2 regions of the Streptomyces sp. NPDC039609 genome follow, and region 2 is predicted to be linked to the other one. Evidence: riboswitches for the same ligand, from Rfam matches in the RefSeq annotation. Region 2 holds a riboswitch; the other holds the start of a gene.

Region 1 (15,323 bases), on a different contig from region 2:
CAACGTCGTCGAGGCCGCGGAGCGCGCGGCCGCGGCGCTCTGACGATGACCTCGCGCGTGAGCGCCAAGGGCGCCGCGGGCGCCGAGGGCCCGGGTGAGGACGTGGACGCGGGCCGGACCGAGGGCCGGACGGAGGGCGAGGCGCCGGACGCCTCCGCCGAGTCCGCAGCCCCCGTCGAGGACCCCGCCGAGCCGTCCGCCAAGGACGCCGCAGCGACCACCCCCGGGCGGTCGCGGCGTCCGCCCGCCATGACCACGGACACCGCGCGGCCCGAGGGCGGCGGCCGGGCCGCTCCCGTCGGGGCGCCCGCGCCGGCGCGGCAGTGGCCGCTGCTGACCGTGCTCGGGCTGACCGCGCTGGGACTGTTCATCGTCGGGACGGATCTGTTCGCGCAGTCGTTCCGGGTCGGCACGATGCTGGTCGGCGTGGCGCTGCTCACCGGCGCGGGGCTGCGGCGCGCGCTGCCGTCCGTCGGGATGCTCGCCGTACGGTCGCGGTTCACCGACATGGTCACGTACGGGGTCATGGGCGGGCTCATCGTGCTGCTGGCGCTCATGGTGCAGCCGAACCCCTGGCTCAGGATCCCGTTCCTGGAGGACGTCCTCCACCTCACGGTCACCTAGCCCCACGACGGAACGGCGGCGCCCGTCCTCTCCCCCGAGGGAGGACGGGCGCCGCCTCCGTTCGAGCGTCATGTACGTGCCAATGTGGTTCAAGGTTCGTCAGCGCCTTGTGGCACGGAAGTGACCATTCCGCTACGCCCCGGGGGCGCACGCCCGATTCGTATGCACCCGTGCGCTCCTGCCCCGGGAACTGCCATCCTGGCCCGGAGCATCCTTCTAGGGGGACACAAAGGGGGACAAGGGGGGAACGCGCATGCCTCGCTGGAAAGCGCTGCCGGACGAACTCGACCCACAGATACGCGAGTTCGCGAGTCAGCTACGACGCCTGGTCGACCGCAGCGGACTGAGCATCGCCGCCGTCGCGGACCGTACCGGCTACAGCAAGACCTCATGGGAGCGGTATCTCAACGGACGGCTCCTCGCGCCCCGGGGCGCCGTCGTCGCGCTCGCCGAGGTGACCGGCACCGACACCGGCCATCTCACGACGATGTGGGAGCTCGCCGAGCGTGCCTGGAGCCGCTCCGAACTGCGCCGCGACCTGACCATGGAGGCCCTGCGGATCTCGCAGGCGCGCGCCGCCCTCGGGGATCCCGGCCCCTCCGGCGCGAACGCCTCGACCGAGACCAGGGGCGGAAGCGACGGCGGCCCGACGCCCGCCCGGCGCACCACGGCCCCCGCCGGACCGGCGCCACCCGCCCCCACGCCGCCCCGGCGGCCCTCCGGGGCCTCACGCCCGCGCCGCGCCGCCCTGATCCTGACCGGCGTCCTCGGCGCCCTGCTCGTCATCGCCGCGGCCGTCCTCCTCACCGACCTCGGGGGCGGCTCCACCGGCGACGACGGGAAGAAGGCCGGCGGCACGCCCACCGCGACCCCGAGCGCGCCGCCCAGCACCACCCTCCCCGCAGGGGTGAAATGCGCCGGAGCCGGCTGCGCGGGCCAGGACCCGGAGGCGATGGGCTGCGGCGGCGCCTTTGCCACCACCGTCTCCCGCGCCAGGGTCGGCACCGCCGGCCAGGTGGAGGTGAGGTACAGCAGGACGTGCGGCGCCGCCTGGGCGCGGATCACCGGGGCGGGCCCCGGCGACACCGTCCGCATCACCGCCGCCGGTACCAGCCAGAACGCGGTGGTGGACGCCGACGCCGACGCGTACACGCCGATGGTCGCCGTGGCCAAGGGCACGGACGCGACGGCCTGCGCGACGCTGAAGAGCGGGGCGAAGGAGTGCACCGGCGAGGGGTGACAGCGCAGCGGCCCGGCGCGGCGGGGGTGCCGGGCGAGCGGTGACCGCGCCGCGGCGCGGTGCGGCGGGGGTGCCGGGCGAGCGGTGACCGCGCCGCGGCGCGGTGCGAAGGCAGTCGGGTGGCAGTGAGCCGGACCACAAGGGGGTGGGGGTTGAGCGGGTCCCGGGTCGGATAGCCTGACCGCTGGATATCTCTTCACGTCGAGACATCGGGTCGACCGATCGATCGTCGATCAGGAGAGGTGTCCAGCATCAGGGGCAGGGACCCCCACCGCCAGCTGTCTTACGGAGATCGCCATGACCCGCACTCCCGTGAATGTCACCGTCACCGGCGCGGCCGGCCAGATCGGCTACGCGCTGCTCTTCCGCATCGCCTCCGGCCACCTGCTCGGCGCGGACGTGCCGGTCAAGCTGCGCCTCCTCGAGATCCCGCAGGGTGTCAAGGCCGCCGAGGGCACCGCCATGGAGCTCGACGACTGCGCCTTCCCGCTGCTCAAGGGCATCGACATCTTCGACGACCCGAACCAGGGCTTCGAGGGCGCGAACGTGGCCCTGCTCGTCGGCGCCCGCCCGCGCACCAAGGGCATGGAGCGCGGCGACCTGCTCGCCGCCAACGGCGGCATCTTCAAGCCGCAGGGCAAGGCCATCAACGACCACGCCGCGGACGACATCAAGGTCCTCGTCGTCGGCAACCCGGCCAACACCAACGCCCTGATCGCCCAGGCCTCGGCCCCGGACGTCCCGGCCGAGCGCTTCACCGCGATGACCCGCCTGGACCACAACCGCGCGCTCTCGCAGCTGGCGGCCAAGACCGGCGCGTCCGTCGAGGACATCAAGCGCCTCACCATCTGGGGCAACCACTCGGCGACCCAGTACCCGGACATCTTCCACGCGGAGATCGCCGGCAAGAACGCCGCCGAGGTCGTCAACGACGAGCAGTGGCTGGCCGACACCTTCATCCCGACCGTCGCCAAGCGCGGCGCCGCGATCATCGAGGCCCGTGGCGCGTCCTCGGCCGCCTCGGCCGCCAACGCCGCGATCGACCACGTCCACACCTGGGTCAACGGCACCGCCGCGGGCGACTGGACCTCCATGGGCATCCCGTCGGACGGCTCCTACGGCGTCCCGGAGGGCCTGATCTCCTCGTTCCCCGTCACCTGCACGGACGGAAAGTACGAGATCGTCCAGGGCCTGGACATCAACGAGTTCTCCCGCGCCCGCATCGACGCCTCGGTCCAGGAGCTGGCCGAGGAGCGCGACGCGGTCCGCGGACTCGGCCTCATCTGAGCCTGAGCCGGCTGTTCCCTCTCCGCCCCCGGTCGTCCGCGACCGGGGGCGGAGTCGTCTCCGCGGCGCTCGGCCCCGTCACGCCGGGCGTCCGAACCCGGCCAGCTCTCCCGCCAGTTCCGCGACGCCCCGCAGGGTGCGCAGCAACAGGCCGTGGCCGAAGGTGATCCGGGCCGCGCCCAGCCGCCCGAGCTCGGCGGGCGACGGCCCGTCGGGCAGGGCCAGCGCGTTGAGCGGTGCGTCGATCCCGGCGCGCAGCAGCGGGAGATGGGCCGCGGGCGCCTTGATCGGGTACACGCAGTCCGCGCCCGCCTCCGTGTAGAGCCGCGCCCGCTCGATCGTGGCGGCCGGATCGTCCACCCCGCGCAGATAGGTGTCCACGCGCGCGTTCAGGAAGAGCCGCGGCCCGGCCTCCGCCCGTACCTCCGCGAGCCAGGCGGCGTGCTCCCGCGGGTCCTTGAGCCCGCCGGAGCGGCTGGTGTCCTCCAGGTTCACCCCGGCCGCCCCGGTCTCCAGGACCCGTGCCACGAGCTCCTTCGGAGCCAGGCCGTAGCCGTCCTCCAGATCGGCCGTGACCGGTACGGAGACGGCCCGCACGACCCTCGCCACGGCCGCGAACATCTCCTCGGGCGGGGTCTCGCCGTCCTCGTGTCCGAGAGCGGCGGCGATTCCCGCGCTCGGTGTGGCGAGCGTCGGGAAGCCGGCCTCCTCGAAGACGCGCGCGCTGGCCGCGTCCCACGGACCCGGCACGACCAGCGGATCGTCCGCCGCGCGCCCGGAGTGGAGGGCACGCAGCACGTCGGCGGGGGACGCGGGGGTCACCTGGCGTACTGCCCGGGGGTGTAGTGGCCGGGCGTCAGCCGGGTGCTGACGCCGATCCGGTTCCAGGCGTTGATGACGGTGATGGCGGCGATGACCCGGGCGAGTTCGGTCGCGTCGAAGTGGGCCGCGGCCTTCGCGTACACCTCGTCGGGGACGAAGCCGTCGGTGAGGACGGTGACGGCCTCCGTCAGCGCGAGCGCGGCCAGCTCGCGCTCGGTGTAGAAGTGCCGCGACTCCTCCCACGCCGACAGCTGGACGATCCGCTCGACCGACTCGCCCTCCGCCAGCGCGTCCTTGGCGTGCATGTCGATGCAGAACGCGCAGTGGTTGATCTGCGAGGCCCGGATCTTGATCAGGTGGTAGAGGGTCGGGTCCACGTCCTTCGCGGCCGCCTGCTCCAGCCGGATCATCGCCCGGTAGAACTCCGGGACCTGCTCGGCGAGGTTGAGACGGGGGGCGTGCTCGTGGGCGTATTCGGTCGTCACGGTGTCGTTCGTCGTGGTGGTCGTCATGGTCATCACCGTACGGCCGGGATGGCACAGGAGTATGGTCCATTTCCATGGCGAACGACTGGGCCACTTTTGGGACCGACCTCCATCTGGAGCTGCGCGGCACGGGTCTGCGGACGGGGCTGATGGACGCCCTGCGGGAGGCGGTGCGCAGCGGGCGCCTGGCGGCGGGCGTACGGCTGCCGTCCTCCCGCTCGCTCGCGGCGGACCTGGGCGTGGCCCGCAACACCGTCGCCGACGCGTACGCCGAGCTGGTCGCCGAGGGGTGGCTGACCGCCCGGCAGGGCTCCGGGACACGGGTCGCCCAGCGGGCCGTGCCGCGCCGGGCGGCCGGGGCGGGCGCACGGCCCCCGGTGACGGCGGCCCGGCCGGCCGCAGCCCGGCCGACGTACGACCTGAAGCCGGGCTCGCCCGACCTGGCGTCCTTCCCGCGCTCCGAATGGCTCAAGGCGTCCCGGCGCGCGCTCACGGCCGCGCCCCACGAGGCGTTCGGCTACGGCGATCCGCGTGGCCGGATCGAACTGCGCACCGTGCTCGCCGAGTACCTCGCCCGGGCGCGAGGCGTCCACGCGCAGCCGGAACGGATCGTGATCTGCGCCGGGTTCGTGCACGGGCTGATGTTGATGGGGCAGGTGCTGCGGGCCCGCCGCGTGCGCGAGGTGGCCGTCGAGTCGTACGGGCTCGACGCGCACTGGGAGCTGCTGCGTGGAGCCGGGCTGCGGCTGCCCTCCCTTCCGTACGACGAACTCGGCACCAGGACCGAGGGGTTGGCCGGGATGAAGGGTGTCGGCGCGGCGCTGATGACGGCCGCCCACCAGTTCCCGCTGGGCGCCGCGCTCCACCCCGACCGGCGGGTGGCGGCGATCGACTGGGCGCGGGCATCGGGCGGGTTCGTCCTGGAGGACGACTACGACGGGGAGTTCCGCTACGACCGCCAGCCCGTGGGCGCGCTCCAGGGTCTCGACCCCGAGCGGGTCGTCTACATGGGCACCTCCAGCAAGTCCCTGGCCCCCGGGCTGCGGCTGGCGTGGATGGTGCTGCCGGAGCGTCTGGTGGACGAGGTGGTGGCGGCGAAGGGGCGGGTGGACTGGGTGTCCAGCTCGCTGGAGCAGCTGACCTTCGCGGAGTTCCTCGCCTCGGGCGCCTACGACCGGCATGTCCGGGCGATGCGGTTGCGCTACCGGCGGCGGCGCGACGAGCTGGTGGAGGCGGTGGCCGCGCACTCCCCGGAGACCCGGGTGAGCGGCATCGCGGCCGGCCTCCACGCGGTCCTGGAACTCCCGCCGGGCCTCGAACCCGCGGTCCTGCGCTCCGCGGCGTGGCAGGGCCTGGCACTCCTCGGCCTCAACCGGTTCCGCCACCCGGACGTCCCGACGACCAAGGACGGCCTGGTCGTCGGCTACGGCACGCCCCCGGACAGCGCCTGGGCGGGCGCCCTGGCGGCGCTGTGCCGCGTCCTGCCCTGACGGGCTCGCCGTCAGCCGTCCGTCGGGGGTCCCGACGGTTCCGGTCCGGGCGCCGGGGTCGGGGGTTCGCCGAAGCGGGCCAGGACCAGTGCGCCGGCCACGGCGACGGTGAAGCCCAGGATCGCCAGCCAGCCCAGGCCCTCGCGCGTCTGGTCGCCCAGCCAGATCACGCCCACCAGCGCCGGGCCGATCGTCTCGCCGAGGACCGCGCCGGCCGTCGCCGTCGTCACGGAGCCCCGCTGGAGTGCCGAGGTCAGCAGTACGTACGCGGTCCCGCCGCCCAGGAGCAGCGCGTACACCGCGGGGTTCGCGAGGTCCCAGCTGTCGATCAGCCGAACGGCCACCTCCACCACCCCGAAGCCGAAGCCCGCGAGGAGGCCGAGGGCCAGCGCCCGCGGCCTGCCGGGCAGCCGTCCGGCGACCGCGCCGAGCCCCAGCACCCCGAACGCCGCCGCGAGCATCGCCCACCGCAGCGCCTCCGACGAGCTCTGTTCGCCCTCGTCGCCCGCGGCGAGGGCGAGCATCGCGAGCCCCGCGCACACCACACCCACCGCAGCCCACTCCATCCGGTGCAGCCGGACGTCGAGCAGCCACGAGGCGGCCACCGCCGTGACCGCCAGACTCGCGGCGAGCGCCGCCCCCACCATGTAGATCGGCAGCGTCAGCAGGGCGACGATCTGCAGCCCGAACCCGATCCCGTCCAGGGAGAGCCCGGCCAGATAGCGCCACTGCCGCATCGCCCGCAACTGCAGCGCCACGTCGACGCCGGCGCCCGTCCCGGGCGTCGCCGCCCGCGCGCCGAGCGCCTGCAACACCGACGCCATGCCGAAGCAGAGCGACGATCCGAGCGCGCAAATCATCCCCAAGAGCACAAAGGGACTCTAGTGCGAGGGCGTTCGGACAGCGGCCTAAACTGTGCGGTCGCTGACCACGTGATCGGAAGGACTGACATGCGCAGGCTGAGGTCGAGCACGGTCGTGCTCGGCGGTATGGGGGTGCTCGCGGCGACGATCACGTCCTGCGGCTCCGAGCCGGACCGGCGGTGCGTCGACCCGCTGACCCGGGAGAAACTGCCGAGCTACGAATGCGAGAGCAGCAGTGGCAGCGGCAGTGGCAGCTCGACGCGCGGTTCGTATTACTACGGCGGCAGCGTGAGCGACAACAGGGTCAGCGGCGGCAGCTTCGACAAGACGGCCGTCGACACCGGCGGCTTCGGCTGCTCCGGTTCCGGCGGCGGCTGAGCGGGACGGACCGTACGACATGCAGCGGCACACGATCGACCCCCGGCCGGGGTGGCAGCAGACGGTGGAGGAGCAGGGGCTCGTCTACCCCCTGACCCGCTACCCCGACGACTCCCTGCGCCCGTACTGGGACGAGAGCGCCTACTACTCCTTCACGCTGCCCGAGGTCGAGGCGCTGGAGGAGGTCGTCGAGGAGCTGCACGCCATGTGTCTGGTGGCGGCGGCGCACATCGTCGAGCAGGATCGTTTCGCCGATCTCGGTCTCACCGACCCCCGGCTCGGCTCCCTCGTCGCCGAGTCCTGGCGCCGCCGGGCCGAACTGCCCTCCCTCTACGGACGGTTCGACCTCCGCTACGACGGTACGGGCCCGGCCAAGATGCTGGAGTACAACGCCGACACCCCGACCTCCCTGGTCGAGGCCGCCAGCCCGCAGTGGTTCTGGATGGAGGAGCGCTTCCCCGGCGCCGACCAGTGGAACTCGCTCCACGAGCGGCTCGTCGACGCCTGGAAGCGCCAGGCGAAGCTGCTGCCGCCCGGTCCCCTGCACTTCGTCCACTCCGACGGGGACGAACTCGGCGAGGACCTGATGACCGTCGCGTATCTGCGCGAGACGGCCCAGCAGGCCGGGCTCGACACGCAGGCGCTGTCGGTCGAACAGATCGGCTGGGACCGGCTCTCGGGGCGGTTCGTGGACGACCGGCTCCGGTTCATCCGCAGCTGCTTCAAGCTCTACCCGTGGGAGTGGCTGACCACCGACCGCTTCGGCCCGTACGTCCTGGACACCCTCGACAACGGCGGCGGTACGGGCACGACCTGCTGGATCGAACCCGCCTGGAAGATGCTGCTCTCCAACAAGGCGCTGCTCGCGATCCTCTGGGAGCTCTACCCGGACCACCCGAACCTGCTGCCGGCCTACCTCGACGGCCCCCGCGAACTGGCCGCGACCGGCGGCTACGTCGCCAAGCCGCTGCTCGGCCGCGAGGGCGCGGGCGTCACCGTCCACGAGCAGGGCTCCCCGGCCGTGCTGCGCGAGGAGCCCTGCTGCTACCAGGAGTTGGCCCCACTGCCCGACTTCGACGGGAACCGTGTCGTGCTCGGCGCATGGGTCGTCGAGGACGAGGCGGCGGGGCTCGGGATCCGCGAGTCCGCGGGCCTGATCACGGACGAGTACGCCCGCTTCCTGCCGCACGTCATCCTCTGACCGCTCCGCCGACGACGGCGCCCGCACGACGGGGCGGGCGCCGTGTCACTCCGAGAGCACCGCCCGCAGCTGCTCCAGACCCCAGTCCAGATCCTCCTTGCTGATGACCAGCGGCGGTGCGATCCGGATCGTCGAACCGTGCGTGTCCTTCACCAGTACGCCCCGGTCCATCAGCTTCTCCGAGATCTCCCGGCCCGTGCCCCGGGACGGCACGATGTCCACACCGGCCCACAGCCCGCGCCCGCGCACCGCCTCGACGGCGCCCCCGCCCACGAGCAGCCCCAGCTCGGCGTGGAGATGCTCGCCCAACTCGGCCGCCCGCTGCTGGTACTCCCCGCTCCGCAGCATCGCGATCACCTCCAGCGCCACCGCGCACGCCAGCGGATTCCCGCCGAACGTCGACCCGTGCTCGCCGGGTCGGAACACCCCGAGCACATCACGGTCCGCGACCACCGCCGAGACCGGGACGACACCGCCGCCCAGCGCCTTGCCCAGGACATACACGTCCGGCACCACGCCCTCGTGCTCGCAGGCGAACGTCCGCCCGGTCCGGCCGAGGCCCGACTGGATCTCGTCCGCGATGAACAGCACGTTCCGCTCACGGGTCAACTCCCGCACCCCGCGGAGATATCCGGCGGGCGGCACCAGGACCCCCGCCTCGCCCTGGATCGGTTCCAGGAGCACCGCCACGGTGTGCGCGGTGACCGCACGCTCCATCGCCGTCAGATCGCCGTACGGAACGATCTCGAAACCCGGGGTGTACGGACCGTAGTGGTCACGGGCCTCGTGGTCCGTGGAGAAGCTGACGATCGTCGTCGTCCGGCCGTGGAAGTTGTTCGCCGCGACCACGATCTTCGCGTGCCCGTCCGGCACGCCCTTGACCTCGTACCCCCACTTCCGCGCGGTCTTCACCGCCGTCTCGATGGCCTCCGCGCCGGTGTTCATCGGCAGGACCATTTCCTTGCCGCACAGCTCCGCGAGCTGCGTACAGAACTCCGCGAACCGGTCGTGGTGGAACGCTCTCGACGTGAGCGTCACCCGCTCCAGCTGCGCCCGCGCGGCATCGATCAGCCGCCGGTTGCCGTGCCCGAAGTTGAGTGCCGAGTACCCGGCGAGCATGTCGAGGTAGCGGCGGCCCTCGACGTCGGTCATCCATGCCCCGTCCGCCGAGGCGACGACGATGGGCAGGGGGTGGTAGTTGTGAGCGCTGTGCGCCTCCGCGGAAGCGATCGCGTCTTGCGTTCTCGACACGGGATCTCCGTTCGTCCTGCGGGCTGGGGCGGGTGTGGCCCCTTTTTCTATCGTCGCTCGGATGCCGCACGAAGAAACCTGGGTGACGGCGCGCCCGCTAGGCTGGAAACACGCACGGCGACTGGCGTACGGGGAAGCGACCCCGGGGGAGCCGTGCGCGGCAGACCACACGAGATGCCGCCCGCCTGGGCATCTTCGGGAAACCGAACCTCCCGTGTGGTGCCGCCCAGTCGATCTGAGCCGTACCCCGGGATCCGCCGAACGCCCGGAGGAACGCCATGAACGACACCACCCCGCACCCCGCCCTCGCCGCCACCGACCCCGAACTCGCCGCGCTCGTCGGCGCCGAGGAGCAGCTGCAGGCCGAGACCCTGCGACTGATCCCCAGCGAGAACTACGTCTCCCATGCCGTCCTCGAAGCCTCCGGCACCGTCCTGCAGAACAAGTACAGCGAGGGCTACCCCGGCCGCCGGTACTACGAGGGCCAGCAGAACATCGACCAGGTCGAGACCCTCGCCATCGAGCGCGCCAAGGCCCTCTTCGGTGTCGACCACGCCAATGTGCAGCCCTACTCCGGCTCCCCGGCCAACCTCGCCGTCTACCTCGCCTTCGCCGAGCCCGGCGACACCGTGATGGGCATGGCCCTGCCGATGGGCGGCCACCTCACCCACGGCTGGGGCGTCTCCGCGACCGGCAAGTGGTTCCGGGGCGTGCAGTACGGCGTACGCCAGGACACCGGGCTCATCGACTTCGACCAGGTCCGCGAGCTCGCCCTCAAGGAGCGGCCCAAGGTGATCTTCTGCGGGGGCACGGCGCTGCCCCGCACGATCGACTTCGCCGCCTTCGGCGAGATCGCCCGTGAGTCCGGCGCCGTGCTCGTCGCCGACGTCGCCCACATCGCCGGCCTGATCGCGGGCGGCGCCCACCCCTCCCCGGTCCCCCACGTCGACGTCATCTCCACCACCACCCACAAGACCCTGCGCGGCCCCCGCGGTGCGATGCTGATGTCCCGCGAGGAACACGCGAAGGCCCTCGACAAGGCCGTCTTCCCCGGCCTCCAGGGCGGCCCGCACAACCAGACCACCGCCGCCATCGCCGTCGCCCTGCGCGAGGCGGCCCAGCCTTCCTTCCGCGACTACGCCCATGCCGTCGTCGCCAACGCCAAGGCCCTCGCCGAGGCCCTGCTCGCCCGAGGCTTCGACCTCGTCTCCGGCGGCACCGACAACCACCTGATCCTGATGGACCTCACCCCCAAGGAGGTCCCGGGCAAGGTCGCCGCGAAGGCCCTCGACCGGGCCGGGATCGTCGTCAACTACAACACCGTCCCCTACGACCCCCGGAAGCCCTTCGACCCCTCCGGCGTCCGCATCGGCACCCCCTCCCTCACCTCCCGCGGTCTCGGTACGGAGCACATGACCCAGGTCGCCGACTGGATCGACCGGGGCGTCGCGGCGGCGGGCTCGGGTGACGAGGACGCGCTCCTCACGATCCGCGCCGAGGTCGCGGCCCTGATGGCGTCCTTCCCGGCCCCCGGCCTCCCGGCCTGATCCCGCACGGTCTGACCCCGGACGGTCTGACCCGGACGGTCTGACCCGGACGGTCTGACCCGGACGGTCTGACCCGGACGGTCTGACCCGGACGGTCTGACCCGGACGGTCTGACCCCGGACGGTGATCCCGGGCTGGACCGACGCGAGCCGGTCCGACGCGAGCCGGTCCGACACGGGCCGGTCCGAGTGGGTCGGGCCCGGGGCGGTCCGGTCCGGTCCCGGCCGGTCCGAGTGGGTCGGGTCCGGGGCGGTCCTGGCCGGTCCGGTCCCGGGCGGGCCGTCCGCTCAGCCCGCCGACTCGGCGATGCGGCGGGCCTTCTCCAGGGAGGGTTCGCCCTCGAGTCGCAGGGTCAGGGCTCCCGCGTTTCTCGTCCAGAGGAGCGTGGGGCCCGCCGTGCGTATCGAGTGGGTCCACTCCTTCCCGCTCACGTCCGTCATCGGGAACCGCAGCAGATGGGGCTCGGCGAACCAGTAGCCCTCCGCGCCGTCCGGGAGATCGACCCACTCCGGATGCGTCTGGACCTGCTTGCCGAAGGCCATGGGAAGCCGCGCCGGGAACTCGTCGAGCCGGACCGTCCGACCGCCGTCCTCCCGCCAGCACAGGGTGATCACCGCCCGCCCGGGCTCCGCCGAGCCGGTCACCGAGACCGCGTCGGGCGGGCCGAGCGTGCTCGGTATCAGCGGCGTGAAGCCGGCCCTGCGCCCGGCCTCCTCCAGCGACACCGGATCGGTGCACTCCGGCACCGCCGCGCCCGGGCCGGGATGCGTCCCGGGGTCGTACCGCACCTCCACCCCGCCGAAGCCGAACCAGTCCGCCACCGTCGCCCGGACGGGCGGCGTGAGCACCAGCACCACCAGCACCCCGGAGAGGGCCGCGAGCAGCGCCTTCCACCGCCCGCGCAGCCACCCCGACCGCAGCCACCCGAACCTGGGCCGGCCGAACCGCCGCCGCGGGGCCGCGGGCGCCGGCACCTGCTCCGCCAGGAGCTGAGCGAGCACCCGCTCGGCCATGGTCTCCCCGTCCGTGTCCGGCACCCTCAGATGCCGTCCGAGGTCACGCAGCTCATCCGGGAGCCCCTCGTCCGTCATGCTCGTCACCTCCCTCCAATGCCAGTCCGAGCTTCTTCAGCGCCCGGCTCAGCCGGGACTTCACCGTCCCCCGCGGCCAGCCCAGCGCCTCGGCCGTCTCCGCCTCGTCCAGCTCCAGCAGATACCGGTGGATCACCACCTGGCGGTGGTCCTCACCGAGCCCGTCCAGCGCCGCGAGCAGCTGCCGCCGCCGCTCGCCCTCCTCCACCGCCACCGCCGGGTCCGCCCCGTCCGGTATCAGCGGCTCGCCCGCGAGCAGCTCCGCCTCCCGCCCCGCGACGGCCCGCTGCCGACCCGCCGAGCGCACTGTGTTCCTCGTCTCATTGACCACGATCCGCAGCAGCCACGGCCGGAACGCGGCCCCTTCCTTGAACCGCCCCAGCGACCGATACGCCTTGAAGAAGGCCTGCTGCACCACGTCCTCGGCCTCCGCCCCCGCCCCGCACGCCACCGCCGCACGCAGCGCGACCGCCGTGTGCGCGCGGACCAGCGCCGCGTACGCCTCCGCCTCCCCGGCGCGTACCCGTGCGATCACCGCGGCCTCGGCTGTGTCTACGACGACCCGGCCCCCCTCCAGCGTCCTCACACCTTTGATACACCGGCAGAACGCGATCGGTTCCCAGTCCGGGATCGCCGCCCGCACCTGAGAGAATGGTGAGCATGGCCTCTGACGTTCCCCGTGTGCTCTCCGGAATCCAGCCCACCGCAGGCTCGTTCCACCTCGGCAACTACCTCGGCGCGGTCCGCCAGTGGGTTGCCCTGCAGGAGACTCACGACGCCTTCTACATGGTCGTCGACCTGCACGCGATCACGGTCCCGCAGGACCCCGCGGAGCTGCGCTCCAACACCCGGCTCGCCGCCGCACAGCTGCTCGCCGCCGGGCTCGACCCCGAGCGCTGCACGCTGTTCGTCCAGAGCCACGTCCCCGAGCACGCGCAGCTCGGTTGGATCATGAACTGCCTCACCGGTTTCGGCGAGGCCTCCCGCATGACCCAGTTCAAGGACAAGTCCGCCAAGCAGGGCGCAGACCGGGCCACCGTCGGTCTCTTCACGTACCCGATCCTGCAGGTCGCCGACATCCTCCTGTACCAGGCCAACCAGGTCCCGGTCGGCGAGGACCAGCGCCAGCACATCGAGCTGACCCGCGACCTCGCGGAGCGGTTCAACGGCCGCTTCGGCGAGACGTTCACGATCCCGGCGCCGTACATCCTCAAGGAGACGGCCAAGATCTACGACCTGCAGGACCCGACGATCAAGATGAGCAAGTCGGCGTCCACGCCCAAGGGTCTGATCAACCTGCTCGACGAGCCGAAGATCACGGCGAAGAAGGTCAAGAGCGCGGTCACCGACACCGACACGGTCATCCGCTTCGACCCCGAGAACAAGGCCGGCGTCTCCAACCTGCTGACCATCATGTCCACGCTCACCGGGACCGGCATCGCCGATTTGGAACAGAGCTACGAGGGCAAGATGTACGGCGCGCTGAAGACCGACCTGGCCGAGGTCATGGTGGACTTCGTCACGCCGTTCCGCACCCGTACGCAGGAATACCTGGACGACCCGGAGACGCTGGACCAGCTCCTGGCCAAGGGCGCGGAGAAGGCGCGTGCCGTCGCCGCGGAGACGCTGGCGCAGACGTACGAGAAGGTGGGCTTCCTGCCCGCCAAGCACTGAGTCCAAGGACCCTGGCCTCAAGGGTGGTGCAGGCCGCACACTGGCGGCTGCACCACCCATCGACCTGAGAAGACCGACGACGGAGGAGAACGACGTGGGGACCGTAACGCTCGGCGTTTCGATCGCGGTCCCGGAGCCCTACGGCAGCCTGCTCCAGGAGCTGCGCGCGGGCTTCGGGGATCCCGCCGCGCACGGCATCCCCACCCACGTCACCCTCGTCCCACCGACGGAGGTCGACGAGGAGCGGCTGCCCGCGATCCGGGCTCACCTCGCCGAGGTCGCGTCCGGCGTCCGCCCCTTCCCGGTCCGGCTGAGCGGCACCGGAACGTTCCGCCCGCTGTCACCGGTCGTGTACGTCATGCTCGCCGAGGGCGTCTCCGCCTGCTCCTGGCTCCAGGAGCGGGTCCGGGACGAGTCCGGGCCGCTCGTGCGCGAGCTGCAGTTCCCGTACCACCCGCACGTCACCGTGGCGCACGGCATCTCCGAGGAGGCGATGGACCGGGCGTACGAGGAGCTGACCGACTTCGAGGCGGCCTGGACCTGCTCGTCCTTCGCGCTCTACGAGCAGGGGCCGGACGGGGTGTGGCGGAAGCTGCACACGTACGAGTTCGGCGGCTGCGGCACTGTCCCCGCGGTCCCCGCCCAGGGCACCCCGGTCGACACCCCGACCCCGGCCGCCGGCTGACACCGGGGCCTCACACCGGCAGCCGCCGGAAGACGGGCCTCGGCACGTGCCGGAGCGCGGCCATCACCATCCGCAGCGCTCCCGGCACCCACACCGTCTCCGAGCGACGCCGCAGCCCCAGCTCGATCGCCGTCGCGACCGCCTCCGGCGTGGTCGCCAGTGGGGTGGCCTCGAGACCGGCCGTCTTCCGGGACCGTACGAACCCCGGCCGCACGACCATCACATGCACCCCCGTTCCCTGCAGGGCGTCCCCGAGCCCCTGCGCGAACGCGTCGAGACCGGCCTTGGACGAGCCGTAGATGAAGTCGGCACGGCGGGCGCGCTCCCCGGCCACGGAGGAGAGCACCACCAGTGAGCCGTGCCCCTGCGCCTGCAGCGCCGCCGCGCAGACGAGCCCGGCGGAGACCGCCCCCGTGTAGTTGGTCTGCGCGACCCGGACGGCGGCGAGTGGATCGGCCTCGTCGTGGGCCTGGTCGCCGAGGATCCCGAAGGCGAGCAGCACCAGGTCGATGTCCCCCTCGGTGAAGATCTTGCCGAGTCGCTCCGCGTGCGACTCCGGGTCGAGGGCGTCGAACGGGACGGTGTACACCTCGGCACCCAGCACCCGCAGCGAGTCGGCGGCGGCCGTCAGGGCGGGGGAGGGGCGCCCGGCGAGCCAGACCGTACGGGTGCGGCGGGCGATCAG
Region 2 (15,323 bases):
GCGCGGACTGGTGGTGAAGCTGCTGACCGGGCTCAAGCAGATCTGCAACCATCCCGCGCAGTACCTGAAGGAGGAACGGCCGCGCATCGACGGCCGATCGGGCAAGCTGGAGCTCCTCGACGAGCTGCTCGACACGATCCTCGCCGAGGACGCGAGTGTCCTGGTCTTCACCCAGTACGTACAGATGGCGCGGCTGCTCGAACAGCACCTGGCGGCGCGGGGCGTACGGACGCAGTTCCTGCACGGCGGCACGCCCGTCGCCGAGCGCGAGGCGATGGTCACGCGCTTCCAGGACGGCGAGGTCCCCGTCTTCCTGCTGTCGTTGAAGGCGGCGGGCACGGGGCTCAACCTGACCCGGGCCGGGCATGTCGTGCACTACGACCGCTGGTGGAATCCGGCCGTGGAGGCCCAGGCCACCGACCGCGCGTACCGCATCGGGCAGACCCAGCCGGTGCAGGTCCACCGGCTGATCGCCGAGGGCACGATCGAGGACCGGATCGCGGACATGCTGCTGCGCAAGCGGGCGCTGGCCGACTCGGTGCTCGGCGCGGGCGAGGCGGCGCTGACCGAACTGACGGATGCCGAGCTGGCGGATCTGGTCCAGCTGCGAGGGGACGGACGATGAGCGGGTACGCACACGACGACGAGCGGACGTTCGCGGCGCTGCCGCCGGCCCGCGGTTCCGGTTTCGCCCGCACGTGGTGGGGCCGGGCCTGGCTGAAGGCGCTCGAGGACACGGCGCTCGACGGCCGGCAGCTGAAGAAGGGGCGCAAGCACGCCCGTGAGGGTGCGGTGGGCGCGGTCGCGGTGCGGCCGGGACGGATCACGGCTGTCGTACGGGACGACGACGGCTCCTCGTACCGCAGCGATGTGCTGCTGCAGGAGCTGTCGGCGGACGAGTGGGACCGGCTGCTCGCCCTCGCGGTGGAGAGCGCGGGGCACATCGCGGCTCTGCTCGACCACGAGATGCCGCCGCATCTGGTGGAGGACGCGGCGGCGGCCGGGCTCGAACTGCTGCCGGGCATCGGCGATCTGGACCCCCAGTGCGGCTGTGAGGCCTGGGACCACTGCCCGCACACGGCGGCCCTCTGCTACCAGATGGCGCGGCTGCTCGACGAGGACCCGTTCGTGCTGCTGCTGATGCGGGGGCGCGGTGAGCGGGCGCTCCTCGACGAGCTGCAGGAGCGCAGCGCGGCGCGGGCGGCTCCGGCCGCCGGCGACTCCGCCGAGGAGGAGGTGGAGGCCGGAGGCGTCCCGGCCGCGGAGGCGTTCGCCGCGCGGGACATCCTGCCGCCGCTGCCGGCCCCACCGATGCTGCTGTCGGCGCCGGGCGTGCCGCCGTCCCTGGACACGGAGACGGACCCGGCGCCCGGTGTCGACCCGTCGGCGCTGGAGTTCCTGGCGGCGGACGCGGCCGGGCGGGCGCATCGGCTGCTTGCCGATGCGCTCGCCCCGGGTCATGAACAGACCGCGATGGAACCCTCCCTGACGGTCGGGCAGGACGCGGTACGGCTGGCGGCCGCCGGGTCCGTCCCTTCGGGGATCGCGGCCCGGCTCGCCACCGGGTCAGGGCGACGGCGGGCGGAGCTGGACCTGGCCACGCGCGCGTGGCGGTACGGGGGCGCGGCCGCCCTGTCCGTGCTGGAGGAGGAATGGACGCCGGACGCCGAGGCGCTGGCACGGGCGAGGACGCTGCTCACGGAAGCCTGGGAGGACGCCGACCGGCCGGTGTTGAGGCCGGCGGGGGCGGCGCGCTGGACCGTGGTCGGTGCCGAGGCGCAGCTGCGGCTCGGCGAGGACGGACGCTGGTGGCCCTACCGCAAGGAGCGCGGACACTGGGTCCCGGCCGGTCCCGCGGACCCGGACCCGGCCGCAGCGCTCGCGACTGCGGTGGCGGGAGAGGACTGAGGCGTCGCCATCACCATCACTGTCACTGGAGCGGCGCGGTGAGCTCGCGAGCCGTGCCGCCCGTGGCGGAGTTCGGGGTGTGGGCGGCGAGGCTGCAGGCCACCGAGTCGGAGCCGAGGAGGTAGCTGCTGCGGTACGGGTACTGGACGAAGGTGATCCAGCGCGTGCCGTACGGCTGCTCCGCGGCCTTGCGGCGCAACGGCTCTCGGCAGAGAGCCGCGGCCGCGTCGCGTATGTCCCGGTCGGCGGCGTGGTCACCGGACAGCCTTAGCTTGGCGACGAGTTGGGCGTCGTGCGGCTGCTCGCAGCCGCGCCGCACGACGGTGCCCGGCGCCTCGCGGTCGATGTCGAAGCACTCCCCCGGCGCGAGCTCCTCGTACGCAACGGGCGAGCTCGCGCCGGACGGGCCGGCGCTCGGCGAGCGTGGGGCGGACGGGCGGGCGGCGGGCAAGCCGGGGCGGCGCGAGGGCCTGCGCGTAGTGGCCCCGCCCTGGGGTGCGAGCTCGCGGCTCGCGGCCTGTGCCGTCGCGGACCCCAGATCCCCCCGGTCCTCCGGGTCCGCCGAGAACCGGCCCGCGCCCCCGCCGCCGTGAAAGCTCACGGCCACGAGAGCCGCCACCAGGAGAAGGACGGGCACAAGGAGGTGCCGTAGCGGCGGCAGCAGGTCGACGGAGAGCCGGGACATGGCGACCAGGGTCACTCACGAACCGTCAGCTTCTGTTGCCTGAAGGCAAGTTGCAGCACACCGCGTACAGAACGGTGACAAAGTCAGTTCACTCAGGGGTCGCGCGACACCCAACCCTCGTGCTAGAGGCCGAGCTGGCGCTCCGCCCCTTCGACGGTCTGCGCGAGGAGCACGGCGATGGTCATCGGGCCCACACCACCGGGTACGGGCGTGATCAGCGAGGCTCGCTCGGCGGCTGTCTCGAAGTCGACGTCGCCGATGTTGCCGGGGTTGTAGCCCGCGTCGATCACGACCGCGCCGGGCTTGATGTCCTCACCCTTGATGAAGCGGGGCTTGCCCACGGCGGCCACGAGGATGTCGGCCTCGCGGACGATCGAGGAGAGCTCGGTGGTGCGCGAGTGGCAGTACGTGACGGTGGCGTCGCGGCTGAGCAGCAGCAGACCGGCCGGCTTGCCGAGAATCGCGGAGCGGCCGACGACGACGGCCCGCTTGCCGCTCAGCTCGACGTCGTACGCGTCGAGCAGGCGCATGATGCCGCCGGGGGTGCAGGAGACGAAGCCCGGGAGGCCGAAGCCCATGGCGGCGAAGGAGGCCATGGTGACACCGTCGACGTCCTTCTCCGGCGCGATCGCCTCGAAGGCGGCGCGCTCGTCGATGTGCGGTCCGACCGGGTGCTGGAGCAGGATGCCGTGGACCTCGGGGTCCTCGGAGAGCGCGGTGATCGCATCGACGAGCTCCTCGGTTGTCGTCGAGGCGGGTAGCTCCACGTGCTTGGAGCGGATTCCGGCCTTCGCGCACCGGTTCTGCTTCATCTTCACGTACGTGACGGAGGCCGGGTCCTCGCCGACGAGCACCGTGGCGAGACAGGGCGTGACGCCGGTGCGGCGGGTGATCTCGGCGGCACGCGCGGCGGTCTCCTCGACCGTGCGGCGGGCGAGCGCGGTGCCGTCCATGAGGGAAGCGGTGCTGGTGGACATGGGCCACTCCTGGGCGTCGTCGATGACAGGTGATCGCCCAGGCGCACGGCAGCGACGGATCCGCGCGGGTGCGTGGAGTCCGCGGGGCCGCTCCCCGGTGGTGATCCACCTCAAGCGCCAGTCACGGCCCGAGCCCCACTCTACGTGAGGGCCTGGTGGCGGTGTCAGGACAGGGGGCGTGTGCCGCGGTGTCCGCACGCTTGTGGGCGGCTCCCGCGCGCACGACGATGGCCACGAAGGGAACGGTGGACCTCGACGTGGAGGCCGAGTTGAGCGATGCGTGGGTGGCGTCCGAGCCGGACACCGGGGCGCTGAAGCGGGCGCACGAGGCGTTCACCAGCGGCGGCCGGGTGCAGCTCCCTCCGGTACGGCCGCTGGTCGCCGACTCCTGGCGGCGCTCGGCGCGGGCCAGGGTGAGCCCGGACGGCGCGGCCTGTGTGGAGCTGGCCGACGAGGAGCTCGCCGGGCATCGGGAGGAGCATCCGCTGTCCGCCGCGATGCCGGTGATCCGCGAGCTGATGGGCGCGTACGCGACGGATGGGGAGCATCTGCTCGCGGTCTGCGACGCGGCAGGCCGGATGCTGTGGGTGGAGGGTCATCCCGGGACGCTGCGCCGGGCCTGTGTGATGAACTTCGTCGCCGGGGCGCGCTGGTCGGAGTCGGTGGCGGGGACGAACGCGCCGGGGACCGCGATCGCCGTGGACCGGCCGGTGCAGGTCTTCAGCGCCGAGCACTTCCGTCGGCCGGTGCAGGCGTGGACGTGCGCCGCCGCTCCCGTACACGACCCGCGGACCGGACGGCTGCTCGGCGCGGTCGACATCACGGGCGGGGACCGGCTCGCCCATCCACACAGCCTGGCGTTCGTGCAGGCGGTGGCGCGGGCGGCCGAGTCCCAGCTGGCCCTGCTCGCTCCCGCCCCGGACGCGGACCGGGTGCGGCTGACCGCGCTGGGCCGGGACGAGGCGCTGCTGAGCGTCGGTGGCCGCCGGCTGCGGCTGAGCCGGCGGCACAGCGAGATCCTGGTCGTCCTCGCGCATCGCCCCGACGGGGTGAACGGCGACGAGCTCCTGACGCTCCTGTACGAGGACGAGTCGGTCACCCCGGTCACGCTGCGGGCGGAGCTGTCCCGGCTGCGGGGGCTGCTCGGCGCGGAGCTGTTGCGCTCCCGCCCGTACCGGCTCGACGCGGTGGTGGACGCGGACTTCGGCACCGTGGACCGGCGGCTCGGTTCGGGCGCGGTGTCGGCGGCGCTCGGCGAGTACGCGGGTCCTCTGCTGCCCGGTTCCCGCGCACCGGGGGTCGTACGGCTCCGCGAGCGGCTCGCCGACCGGCTGCGGGCGGCGCTCGTGGACCGGGGCGATCCGGTGCTGCTCGCGGACTGGACCTACAGCGCGTGGGGCGAGGACGACGTGGAGATGTGGCGGGCGCTGTCGGAGGTCGTACCGAGCTCCGGACTGGCGCCTGTGCTGGCCCGACTGCGGGCCCTGGACGCGGAACTGTCGGCAGGCGCAACGGTGTTGCAACGTCGGACGGCGCACTCTCGGCGGTGAGCGCCGGTCAGGGACGGCCGGCGCGGTCCGAGGGAGGCCATGTCCATGACCCGTTACGCAGCACCCGGGACCGAGGGCGCGATCATGTCGTACCAGGCCCGCTACGACCACTGGATCGGTGGTGAGTACGTCGCCCCCGCCCGCGGGCAGTACTTCGAGAACCCGAGCCCGGTCGACGGCCGTTCCTTCACCGAGGTCGCCCGCGGCACGGCCGAGGACGTGGAGCGCGCTCTGGACGCGGCGCACGCGGCGGCCCCGGCATGGGGGCGTACGGCCGCGACCGAGCGGTCGAACATCCTCCTCCGTATCGCCGACCGGATGGAGGCGCACCTGGAGGAACTGGCGGTCGCGGAGAGCTGGGAGAACGGCAAGCCGGTCCGCGAGACCCTGGCCGCCGACATCCCACTCGCGATCGACCACTTCCGCTACTTCGCGGGGGCGCTGCGCGGCCAGGAGGGCACGCTGAGCGAGATCGACGACGACACCGTCGCGTACCACTTCCACGAGCCGCTGGGCGTGGTCGCGCAGATCATCCCGTGGAACTTCCCGATCCTGATGGCGGTCTGGAAGCTCGCCCCGGCGCTCGCGGCGGGCAACGCGGTGGTCCTCAAGCCGGCCGAGCAGACCCCGGCGTCCGTGCACTTCTGGATGAGCCTGATCGCCGACCTGCTGCCGCCGGGTGTGGTGAACATCGTCAACGGCTTCGGCGCGGAGGCGGGCAAGCCGCTCGCGTCCTCGCCGCGCGTCGCGAAGATCGCCTTCACGGGCGAGACGACGACGGGGCGGCTGATCATGCAGTACGCCTCCGAGAACATCAAGCCGGTCACGCTGGAGCTGGGCGGCAAGTCGCCGAACATCTTCTTCGACGACGTATGGGCGGCGGACGACGACTTCCGCGACAAGGCGCTCGAGGGCTTCACGATGTTCGCCCTGAACCAGGGCGAGGTCTGCACGTGCCCGTCAAGGGCCTTGATCCAACGGGGCCACTACAGCGAGTTCCTGGATGCGGCGATCGCCCGCACGGAGAAGATCCTCCCGGGCCACCCGCTGGACACGGACACGATGATCGGCGCCCAGGCGTCCAACGACCAGCTCCAGAAGATCCTCTCGTATCTGGACATCGGCCAGCAGGAGGGCGCGAAGATCCTGACGGGTGGCCGGCGAATCGAGTACGACGGTGAGTTGGCGGGCGGGTACTACGTCCAGCCGACGATCTTCGAGGGCGACAACCGTATGCGGATCTTCCAGGAGGAGATCTTCGGCCCGGTCGTCGCGGTCACCTCCTTCACCGACTTCGACGACGCGATCCGCACGGCGAACGACTCCCTCTACGGCCTGGGCGCGGGCGTCTGGACCCGCGACGGCAACACGGCCTACCGCGCGGGCCGCGCGATCCAGGCGGGCCGCGTCTGGACGAACTGCTACCACGCGTACCCGGCCCACGCGGCGTTCGGCGGCTACAAGCAGTCGGGCATCGGCCGCGAGACCCACAAGATGATGCTGGACCACTACCAGCAGACGAAGAACTTGCTCATCTCCTATTCACCCAAGAGTCTTGGCTACTTCTAGAGAGAGCAAGCACGTTGCCTGACGTAGGGAAGAGCCACGCCAGGCGCGTCCTCTCGATCCCGCGAGCAGCGATCGACGTCGGCTGATCTCAGGTTCGTCGTTAACCTCAATCCGCGCCCAGAACTCACCTGCTCGGCCGTCTCTGGTCGTCCAGAACCGGGCTGAGATCGGCCGGGCCCACGCCGCTGCCGGCCGGGGGACGGCGAGGGGCGCAGGCGAGAGCGACTCAGGAGATGTCGACGATCGTGCGCAGTGCCTCGCCGGTGTGCATCTGACGGATCGCCTCGTTGATGTCCGTCAGCGGGACGTGGTGGGTGATCATCGACTCCAGGTCGATGTGGCCCGCGCGCCAGTCGATGATCGTGGCGTAGGTACGGCGGATGCCGTCGCCGCCGTAGAAGCAGGGCAGGATCACCTTCTCGTTGAGGACCAGTTCGGCCATGCGAGGCGAGTCGCGTCGTACGCGGCGCGCAGCGTGCCGGCCTTGCCGACGGCCTCGAAGGTAGTCGAAGCCGAAGCCTCCGGTGACGCGCCTGGTCACCTCGGTCAGCTCGTCGGGGGCGACCGCATCCATGGCGCCGAACTTCAGCGCCCACTCGCGGCGGTTGGGCGTCGGGTCCACGGCAATGATCTGTGTCGCGCCCGCCACCTTGGCGCCCTGCAGGATGCTGATGCCGACGCCGCCGAGGCCGATCACGACGAGCGACGAACCCGGCTTCACCTTGGCGGAGTTTAGAGCTGCTCCGATTCCGGTGGTGACACCGCAGCCGATCAGGGCGGCGATGTCGAACGGCACGTCGTCGGGGATCGGGATCGCCGCATAGGCCGCGATCACGGTCCCCTCGGCGACGGTGCCGGCGCCCAGCATGCCGGGGACGATCGTCTCCCGCTGCGGAAGTTGGGGTGGGCTAGATTGCGGTAGCCGCCGCGGCAGCCCTCGGCTCTCCGCGTTCCCCGCTGCTGGATGGGCTCCGACGGGCTCCGAATGCGGTCTGGGCAAGCACTTCCCCGAGCCCAGGTCTCGCTGCTGGTTAACCTCACTGAGGACTTCGCCCCGGAACCGGCACCCGCCGAACCATCGTCGCGCCAGTCCGCGCAGAGCATCCCTCGGCACCACACCACCAGGTGTCCCGCGAGCAACGGCCGGCGACACGAGCAGCCACACTCTCTGACGTTCGGCCGACCGGGCATCGACCGGCCGTCACTGGCGGAGGCCCGTCCAGCACTGCCCCACCTTCCCCGTCGGCCGCTGTTCGACACGATCTCCCTGTCGTGAAATCGGTCGGCAGTCCGGCCGGATCACGCGACCGGACCAAGGACGAGTTGGACGTCGGTGAGAGGGAGGCTGGGGTCCTCGGCCATCCGATGGGCGGCGGTGTGCCGCAGCGCGTGCAGCGTCGCGGACGTCCCAGTCTTGGCTTCGCCCGCTCGAGCATACGGTGAACAGCGTGGTAGGTCACCGGCCTCGACGGCGAGCGCAATGTCCACCAACAGCGAGAGGCGTGGATGGATGTCCAGCCAAACCGGGGAGGCACGCGGGCGGCGCGCTCCCGAGCACAACCAGCCTTCGATCCGGTGTGTCTGGCCGGGACCACGACCACCCAAGCAGGCCTCCTTGTGGAGATGTTGCCCCCCGCCCTCCGCCGGATGAGACTGAAACTATCGGGGATTCACGCAGACACCGGGTGTCGCATCTGGCGTCCCCGCATGGCAATGCGGAGGAGTCATGTCTGACGTCAACTTTGAGTTCGGCTTGGCCTGGAAGAAATACCAGGATGCTTTCGATATCAACCTTCGCTACTGGGACTCCACTTCAGCCGACTGGCCGCAGCATCCGAGTGCGCCGCTATCGATAGATCTAGAAGAACTCGGGCGGCACCTGGATGACGCCGACGCCTACGGTCGGACTCTGACTGAAATGGTGTTCGGTCAGTCAGACGAAACAGCCAATTTCTTCGAAAAGGCAATTGCTGCTGCAGGCGGCAGCAATGTGCATTTCCGTATTCATCTCGATGGTCCAGCGAAGTATCATTCGGTCCATTGGGAGCTGCTGCGCACACCTGACGGAAGTCATCCTATAGCCACGAGCAGCAATATGCTGCTGTCGAGGTACCTCGCCAACGCCGACTGGAATCCGCTGCCCTCACGTCCCGCACATGACACACGGGCTCTTATCGTGATCGCCTCGCCGAACAATTTGCACGAGTTCGCACCGGGGCCACAACGGAAGCCGCTGGCTCCCATCAACGTTAATGAAGAACTGCAACACGCCTGGACTGCGCTCCAACCCTATCGATGCCAGACGCTCGCCGGGCCGGAAGCTCGGCCGACCTTGGACCAGATCATGCGGCGCATAGACGACTTCCAGGGTGCTTTCGACATACTCTACATCGTCTGCCACGGGACCATGTACCACGATCGCCCCATAGTATTCTTGGAGTCGTCGGACGGTACCGCCGACCCGGTCGACGCGGTCCAACTTGCCGACCGTATCCGTGGACTCGAACGGAAGCCAACTCTGGCGGTTCTGATCTCCTGTCAGTCCGCTGGCAGCGATGCCGATTTCCATGGCGACGACGACGAACTGCGCAGTGACGACAATGGCGTGCTAGCAGCACTCGGACCGAGGCTGGCGAGTGCGGGTGTCGGCGCCGTTGTGGCAATGCAAGGCAACATCACCAAGACATCCGCCGACATCTTCACGCCCACGTTCTTCAAGAGATTCGCGGAAGATCTGGCCGTCGACCGGGCGATGGCCACCGCGCGGAACGCGATCCGGGATCGGCCGGACTGGTGGGTTCCCGTGCTCTTCTCCCGGCTGCGCTCCGGCCAGGCATATCACCGCCTGACGCCCACCGGTGACCTGACGAAGACTTGGACAGCTTTGGTAACCATGGCCCGGAGTGGCCGATTCACTCCCATCCTCGGGCCCGGTCTGGCTGACGGGATCCTGGGTTCGCGGCAGGAGATCGCCCGCAGGTGGGTGCGTCGTTGGCAGATGCCGATTGCCCCGCACGGGCACGGAAATCTTGCCCAGGTCGCCCAATACCTCCGCGTCTCCTATTCACCGAACATGGTCAGCGCCTACCTAGAGGACTATTTGAAAACCGAATTCCGGGAGAGGAAGGCCAACGCCGAGGGCGCCGACCCGTTTACCTCGCTATCGTCTTCGACGATAGAAGAGGATCCTGCGGGTGCCATAGTCGAGGTTGGACGCAAGCTCCGCGCCGCATGCGACGACGATCCGTATCGCGTCCTTGCGTCGCTGCCGATCAAGGTGTATGTGACTACCGGGTGGACCGACCTCCTCCAAGCCGCCCTGCGAGAAGGAGAGAACAAATCTCCGGTGACTATGTGCTTCCCGTGGACACCCCGCGCGCAATGGAACAGAGTCGACACCTCCGTTCTGCCGTCGGTGGAGAAACCTTGGGTCTATCACCTCTTCGGGCGTCTCGAGAACCCGACTTCACTCGTCCTGACGGAGGATGACTATTTCGCATGGCTCACCGCATGGATCGACAAACGCCCCGAGGTTCCCGAACTCGTGCGGGGCAACATGAGCGGTGCCTCGCTGATGTTCCTCGGATACCAGCTGGACGACTGGGATTTTCGAGTGGTCTTCCAGAGCATAAAGAGCTTCCTCGGCTACCCAGGGGTGAGCGATTCGGACAACGTTGCGGTCCAGCTCCGGCCCGACAATGAGCTCATCGAGCCGGAAGCTGCACAAAAGTATCTGCAGTCGTATTTTCGGCCAGACAACGTAAAGATCTTCTGGGGCACCACCCAGAACTTCCTCGCTGAGCTGAAACGGCAGCTGGAGGGAGGTGTCCGATGAAAGCCGAAACCATGCCGACCACCTGGGTGACCGGTTCGCGCAGCAATCCATATATCGGGCCGCGAGCCTTCCAGTCGGGCGAACATCTACCGAACCGTGCGCGCGAAGCCAGCGAGCTCGCGAATCTCGTCGTCGCAGAACGTGTAGTGCTGCTCCACTCACCGTCCGGGGCCGGGAAGACCTCTCTGATCCAGTCAGCGGTTATGGGGATCCTCGCCGAAGGCGGCTTCCGTTCCCTTGGGCCGGCTCGAGTAGACAAACTCCCGCCGCCCGGACTACAGGTCCGCAATCGGTATGTCTACAGTCTGGCGCTACACTTGCTCGGCCAGCGGTCCACCGATCCGCAACTGTTCGCGTCCTGCACGCTTCGGCAGGTCCTTGATCGCGCCATGGCTGAGGCCGAGCCGCCATTCGGCCCACTACAGGAGCCGGTCTTGCTCATCGACCAATTCGAGGAGGTCCTGACCCTCGACCCCACCGACTGGGAGCAGAAGACGGAGTTCTTCGAGGAACTGGGCGGCGTGCTGAGCAACTTCGCCAGTTCCTGTGGGCCCGATGCCCCCGATCAGGTGACGGAACCCCAGGCTCCGGACGAGCCCCCTGAACGGACCTGGCCACACAGGCTCTGGTTGCTGCTCGCGATGCGCGAGGACTACATGGGGGGTTTGGAGCCGTACCGCAAGCTTCTCCCTGGCCAGCTGCGCGCGCGGTACCGCCTCGATTTCCTCACACATCAGGAGGCGCGCCTGGCGATCCAGCGTCCAGCTGAGAACCGGGGAGTCCGATTCTCGGACGCCGGGGCACAGGCACTCATCGAGCGGCTGGCCACGACCAAGGTGAGCAGTCCCGATCACCCGAGCGAGTGGCAGCAGACACCCTACGTGGAGCCCGTTCAACTGCAGGTCGTCTGCCACCGCCTGTGGCGAGAGGTCAAAGCGGCGAGTCACGAAGGCTTCGATGCCATCAGCATCGACGACGTAGAGGCGGCCGACATCGACGACGCACTTAGCCGGTTCTACGGGGACTGCGTGTCCGACGCTGCATCGACGACGGGCGTGCCCCAGCAGGCGATACGCGACTGGTTCGAGAACCACCTGATCACAACACAGGGCTTCCGCAGCCAGACGGTCACAAGACCAGCACCGGGGGAGGAGGGCGCACAGCTACTGAGGGTGTTGGAGGACTCGCATCTCATCCGGGCCGACACTCGTGCCCAGAACACCTGGTACGAGCTCGAGCACGATCGACTCATCACAGCGGTGCAGCGGAGCAACGATTTTTGGCGCTGGGCCAACCTCCTCCCATGGCGGGTCACCGCGCACGACTGGCAGCGCAGCGGGCGGCCCAAGGCACTCCTGGCCCCGTCACGCGAGATTCCCCGCTTGGCGCTGGGCAAGGATGAGGACCTGACAGCGACAGAACGCGAATTCCGTGCGGCCTCCATGGAGGAGGCGCAGCGCGGCCGGCTGATGTGGGCCGCCCGCAGCGCTCTGAAGATGCTCGCCGTGCTCTGCCTCATCCAGTTCGGGGTGATCATCCTCCTCATCATCCTGCTGGTATAGGAGGCGGCCATGTCCCATGCACCCGGCGCAGGCGACGTGCCTGGAACCGAAGAGTGGCAGGCCATCTTCAACGGGGTCGACGCGGACACCGGTTCTTATCTCTTCGCCCCGACGCCGCTTTCTGCTCTGGCCGAGCAGATCCAAGGCGGGGTTCAGTCAGAGGGACAGCATCTTCTGGAGCTCAGGAACCGACGTCACCGGGACGAAGCGCACTTGGCGGTGATGTATGGACGGAATCCCGAGGAGCTGGCGTCGGTAGGCTGGGCACTGCTCACACCGGAGGAGACGGACCCGGCGGTCTTGGCTGCCCTCGAACCCCTGCGGCGCCTGCGGCAGCAGCAAGCCGGCGATCTGTACCGGGAACTCACGGTGAAGACCGGAGAGACCGTTGAGGAGTTCCGGTCGCGGCATCGCCTTGCGCCTGGACCCGTGGACCCGCGGATCATGCCGTATTACCTGCTGCTGGCAGGCAGCCCGGAACAGATCCCCTTCTCCTTCCAATACCGGCTCGGTGTCAGTTACGCGGTGGGCCGTGTGCACTTCGACACCGCTGAGGAATACGAGTCCTACGCGGTCTCAGTGATCGCCGGTGAGAGAGGCTCCGTCTCTGAGCCGGCATCGCGCGAGGGACCACGAGTGCACCTGTTCGGCACACGCAACCCCGGTGACACGCCGACGGCGCTCAGCGCGTCACGGCTGATCGAGCCGCTCGCCGTCGATCTGGCCTCACTCGCCCCCGGAGTCGGTCTCACCCACGACATCGGCGAGGGGGCGATCAAGGAGCGCCTCCACAGTCTACTGTTCGACGCATCAGCCCCCGAAGTAATCTTCACTGCGACCCATGGCCTGGGCCGTTCGGCCGACGGGCGGCGAGAGACCCAGGGCGCACTGCTCTGCCAGGACTGGCCCGGTCCCTTGACGAAGCCGGGCAGGATCTGCGGCGACCACTACCTGGCAGGAGCGGACGTCCCCAACGATCGCCCGGTCATTCCGCGGGTCATGTTCTCCTTCTGTTGCTATGGGGCCGGTACGCCCGCCGTGGCCGAGTTCCCGGAGAACGCCGCCAACCAGCCTCCCCCTGCCGCTGAATCGCCCTTCGTGGCCCGCCTCCCTCAGCGGCTGCTCGGCAACGCCGCTGGCGGTGCACTGGCCTTCGTCGGCCACGTGGACCGCGCGTGGAGCTGCTCGTTTCTGTGGGGCGGCCTGACTCCGCAGATCACCGCGATGACCAGCACTCTGCTGGCCGCCCTCGACGGCAACAGGATCGGCCACGCCATGGAGTCCCTGAAGTCACGGTATGCGGAGGTCTCCACAGAGCTCACCAGCAAGCTGGACCTGCTCGAGCGCGTGGGGTTGCGCGTTGGGGACCGGGACCTGGTCGGACTGTGGACTGCCAACAACGACGCGCGAAACTACATCGTCATTGGGGACCCCGCTGTTCGGGCCGTTCGCCAGTGACGGAGCACGTCTGGAGCGCCTGGAGTCACCTGAGGAGGATCGAATGCCTGCCGAAACCGTACCGGGGACCGAAACCCAGTACCATCTCGTCGCCTTCGACGCCAAAGGCCGCGAACGGGTGGAGGCCAACGGACCGTACAGTCCGGTCCTGCTCCGCCATGCCGCTGCCGCTCGCCCCACGGACGTGTTCCTCTTTAGCCACGGCTGGAACGCAGACGTCCCGGGATCCCGCATCCAGTACAGCCGCTGGATCACGGCGATGGAGTCCTGTGCCGACGACCGGGGCGCGCTGGCTGAGCGCCCCGGCGGATACCGGCCCCTGCTGGTCGGCCTGCACTGGCCGAGCAAGGCTTGGAGCGACGAAGATCTCGCAGACCATCCAGGTGGGGCGTACGCCGTGCCGGTCGACGCGGCGCCACCGGACACCGCATCCTCCGGCACCGCACACGAGGAGCCCAGCGCCGGGATCGACTGGCTCGTCGACCACTACGCGGCGTTGCTCGCGGACACGCCACAGACGCGTCAGGCTCTGCGCACGATCCTGCAGAGCGCCCTGCTGGACGCTGCACCCCTGGTCCTGCCCGAACCAGTACAGAGGGCATACGAGGTGATTGACGCGGAGGCAGGCATGAGTAGCGACGGGGCGGGAGCGGCGCCCGGTGAGGATCGCAAAGCCTTTAATGCGGAAGCCACATATCAAGCCTGCCAGTTGGAGGAGTTCGCGTCGTTCGGCGGGCCGTCGTTCGGAGGAGTTCTCTCACCGCTGCGTGTTCTGACGTTCTGGCAGATGAAGCGACGAGCCCGGACCTTCGGCGAGAGCGGGGCGGCCACGCTTCTCAACAACTTGAGAGGCGCGGCATCGACCGCACGCATTCACCTGATGGGGCACAGCTTCGGCTGCATAGTCGTCTGCGCTGCCATCGCGAGGGCCGCTCGGGACCAGGCCAACCGCCCTCTGGCGGACACGCTCGTCCTCGTGCAGGGAGCGATGTCGCTCTGGTCGTTCTGCTCGAGTATCCCGCCGAGGCCCGACCGACCGGGCTACTTCCATCGAGTCCTGGCGGACGGGCTGGTGAGCGGACCGGTGCTCGCCACAACCTCAATTCACGACCGCGCGGTCCGGACCTTCTACCCCCTGGGCGCGGGGGCAGCGAACCAAGTCGACTTCGAGGTCGGTGATCTGCCTACCTACGGCGGGATTGGCACGTTCGGCGTACGTGGTCCCGGCATCGGCCTGACCGACGGACTCCTGGGGCCCATGGACACGTTGTACGACTTCCAACCTCAGGGCGTATACAACCTGGACGCGAGCGGAGTGATCAAATCCGGGAGAGGTCTTTCCGGCGCCCATAGCGACATCTGCCACCCGCCCGTGGCCCATGCGATCTGGCAGGCGGTGGCAGCCGACGACCACTGAGGCTGGTCGGAACGGTCGGCAAGCCCCGCATCGCCCCACGGCGGCGGACCCATTCGTGGGGCAGCTTCCCCGGCGGACCTCTATGTGGCGGCGATCAGCTGGTGGTCTGCAGCCATCGCCCCCGCGGTCTCGGTCAGTACATCGCCGGACGCCCCGGTGGCTGTCTGGACGTCTCTCGTGCGTTCCGACCCGTCCGACGGCGAGTCGCTTCATCATCTCCTCCCCCAGCTCCTCAACGGGCCGGCCCCGTTGGTCGCCCACTGCGACATGACGGACCACCAGTTGCTCAGCAGGGCATCCCGCGCCACCCGTCGAGCGGACAACGCCAGCACAGGGCAGTTCGGATCCCTGTGGGACTTGTC

What was found. Region 2 has a riboswitch for ZMP and ZTP ahead of ACZ561_RS10135 (bifunctional 5,10-methylenetetrahydrofolate dehydrogenase/5,10-methenyltetrahydrofolate cyclohydrolase). Riboswitches for the same ligand answer to the same signal wherever they lie in the genome.
Region 1: linked by a shared signal. The riboswitch ahead of ACZ561_RS16190 (serine hydroxymethyltransferase) and the one ahead of ACZ561_RS10135 (bifunctional 5,10-methylenetetrahydrofolate dehydrogenase/5,10-methenyltetrahydrofolate cyclohydrolase) in region 2 are both predicted to bind ZMP and ZTP.

Annotation. Positions count from the first base shown of each region.
Region 1 is NZ_JBVIUJ010000005.1:197,909-213,231, reverse strand. It holds gene ACZ561_RS16245 (bifunctional methylenetetrahydrofolate dehydrogenase/methenyltetrahydrofolate cyclohydrolase) at 1-43, shown strand, start outside; gene ACZ561_RS16240 (DUF3017 domain-containing protein) at 46-624, shown strand; gene ACZ561_RS16235 (helix-turn-helix domain-containing protein) at 878-1,864, shown strand; gene ACZ561_RS16230 (malate dehydrogenase) at 2,162-3,151, shown strand; gene ACZ561_RS16225 (isocitrate lyase/PEP mutase family protein) at 3,230-3,973, opposite strand; gene ACZ561_RS16220 (carboxymuconolactone decarboxylase family protein) at 3,970-4,485, opposite strand; gene pdxR (MocR-like pyridoxine biosynthesis transcription factor PdxR) at 4,533-5,948, shown strand; gene ACZ561_RS16210 (hypothetical protein) at 5,960-6,808, opposite strand; gene ACZ561_RS16205 (hypothetical protein) at 6,899-7,189, shown strand; gene ACZ561_RS16200 (glutathionylspermidine synthase family protein) at 7,209-8,390, shown strand; gene rocD (ornithine--oxo-acid transaminase) at 8,436-9,641, opposite strand; ZMP/ZTP riboswitch at 9,749-9,839, shown strand; gene ACZ561_RS16190 (serine hydroxymethyltransferase) at 9,920-11,188, shown strand; gene ACZ561_RS16185 (hypothetical protein) at 11,476-12,279, opposite strand; gene ACZ561_RS16180 (RNA polymerase sigma factor) at 12,254-12,865, opposite strand; gene trpS (tryptophan--tRNA ligase) at 12,940-13,953, shown strand; gene ACZ561_RS16170 (2'-5' RNA ligase family protein) at 14,048-14,638, shown strand; gene ACZ561_RS16165 (decaprenylphospho-beta-D-erythro-pentofuranosid-2-ulose 2-reductase) at 14,649-15,323, opposite strand, start outside.
Region 2 is NZ_JBVIUJ010000003.1:207,482-222,804, forward strand. It holds gene ACZ561_RS10120 (DEAD/DEAH box helicase) at 1-625, shown strand, start outside; gene ACZ561_RS10125 (SWF or SNF family helicase) at 622-1,908, shown strand; gene ACZ561_RS10130 (hypothetical protein) at 1,931-2,608, opposite strand; gene ACZ561_RS10135 (bifunctional 5,10-methylenetetrahydrofolate dehydrogenase/5,10-methenyltetrahydrofolate cyclohydrolase) at 2,716-3,570, opposite strand; ZMP/ZTP riboswitch at 3,599-3,705, opposite strand; gene ACZ561_RS10140 (GAF domain-containing protein) at 3,840-5,120, shown strand; gene exaC (acetaldehyde dehydrogenase ExaC) at 5,166-6,689, shown strand; gene ACZ561_RS10150 (zinc-binding dehydrogenase) at 6,916-7,557, opposite strand; gene ACZ561_RS10155 (CHAT domain-containing protein) at 8,416-10,524, shown strand; gene ACZ561_RS10160 (nSTAND1 domain-containing NTPase) at 10,521-12,086, shown strand; gene ACZ561_RS10165 (hypothetical protein) at 12,096-13,544, shown strand; gene ACZ561_RS10170 (hypothetical protein) at 13,588-14,961, shown strand; gene ACZ561_RS10175 (hypothetical protein) at 15,046-15,323, shown strand, end outside.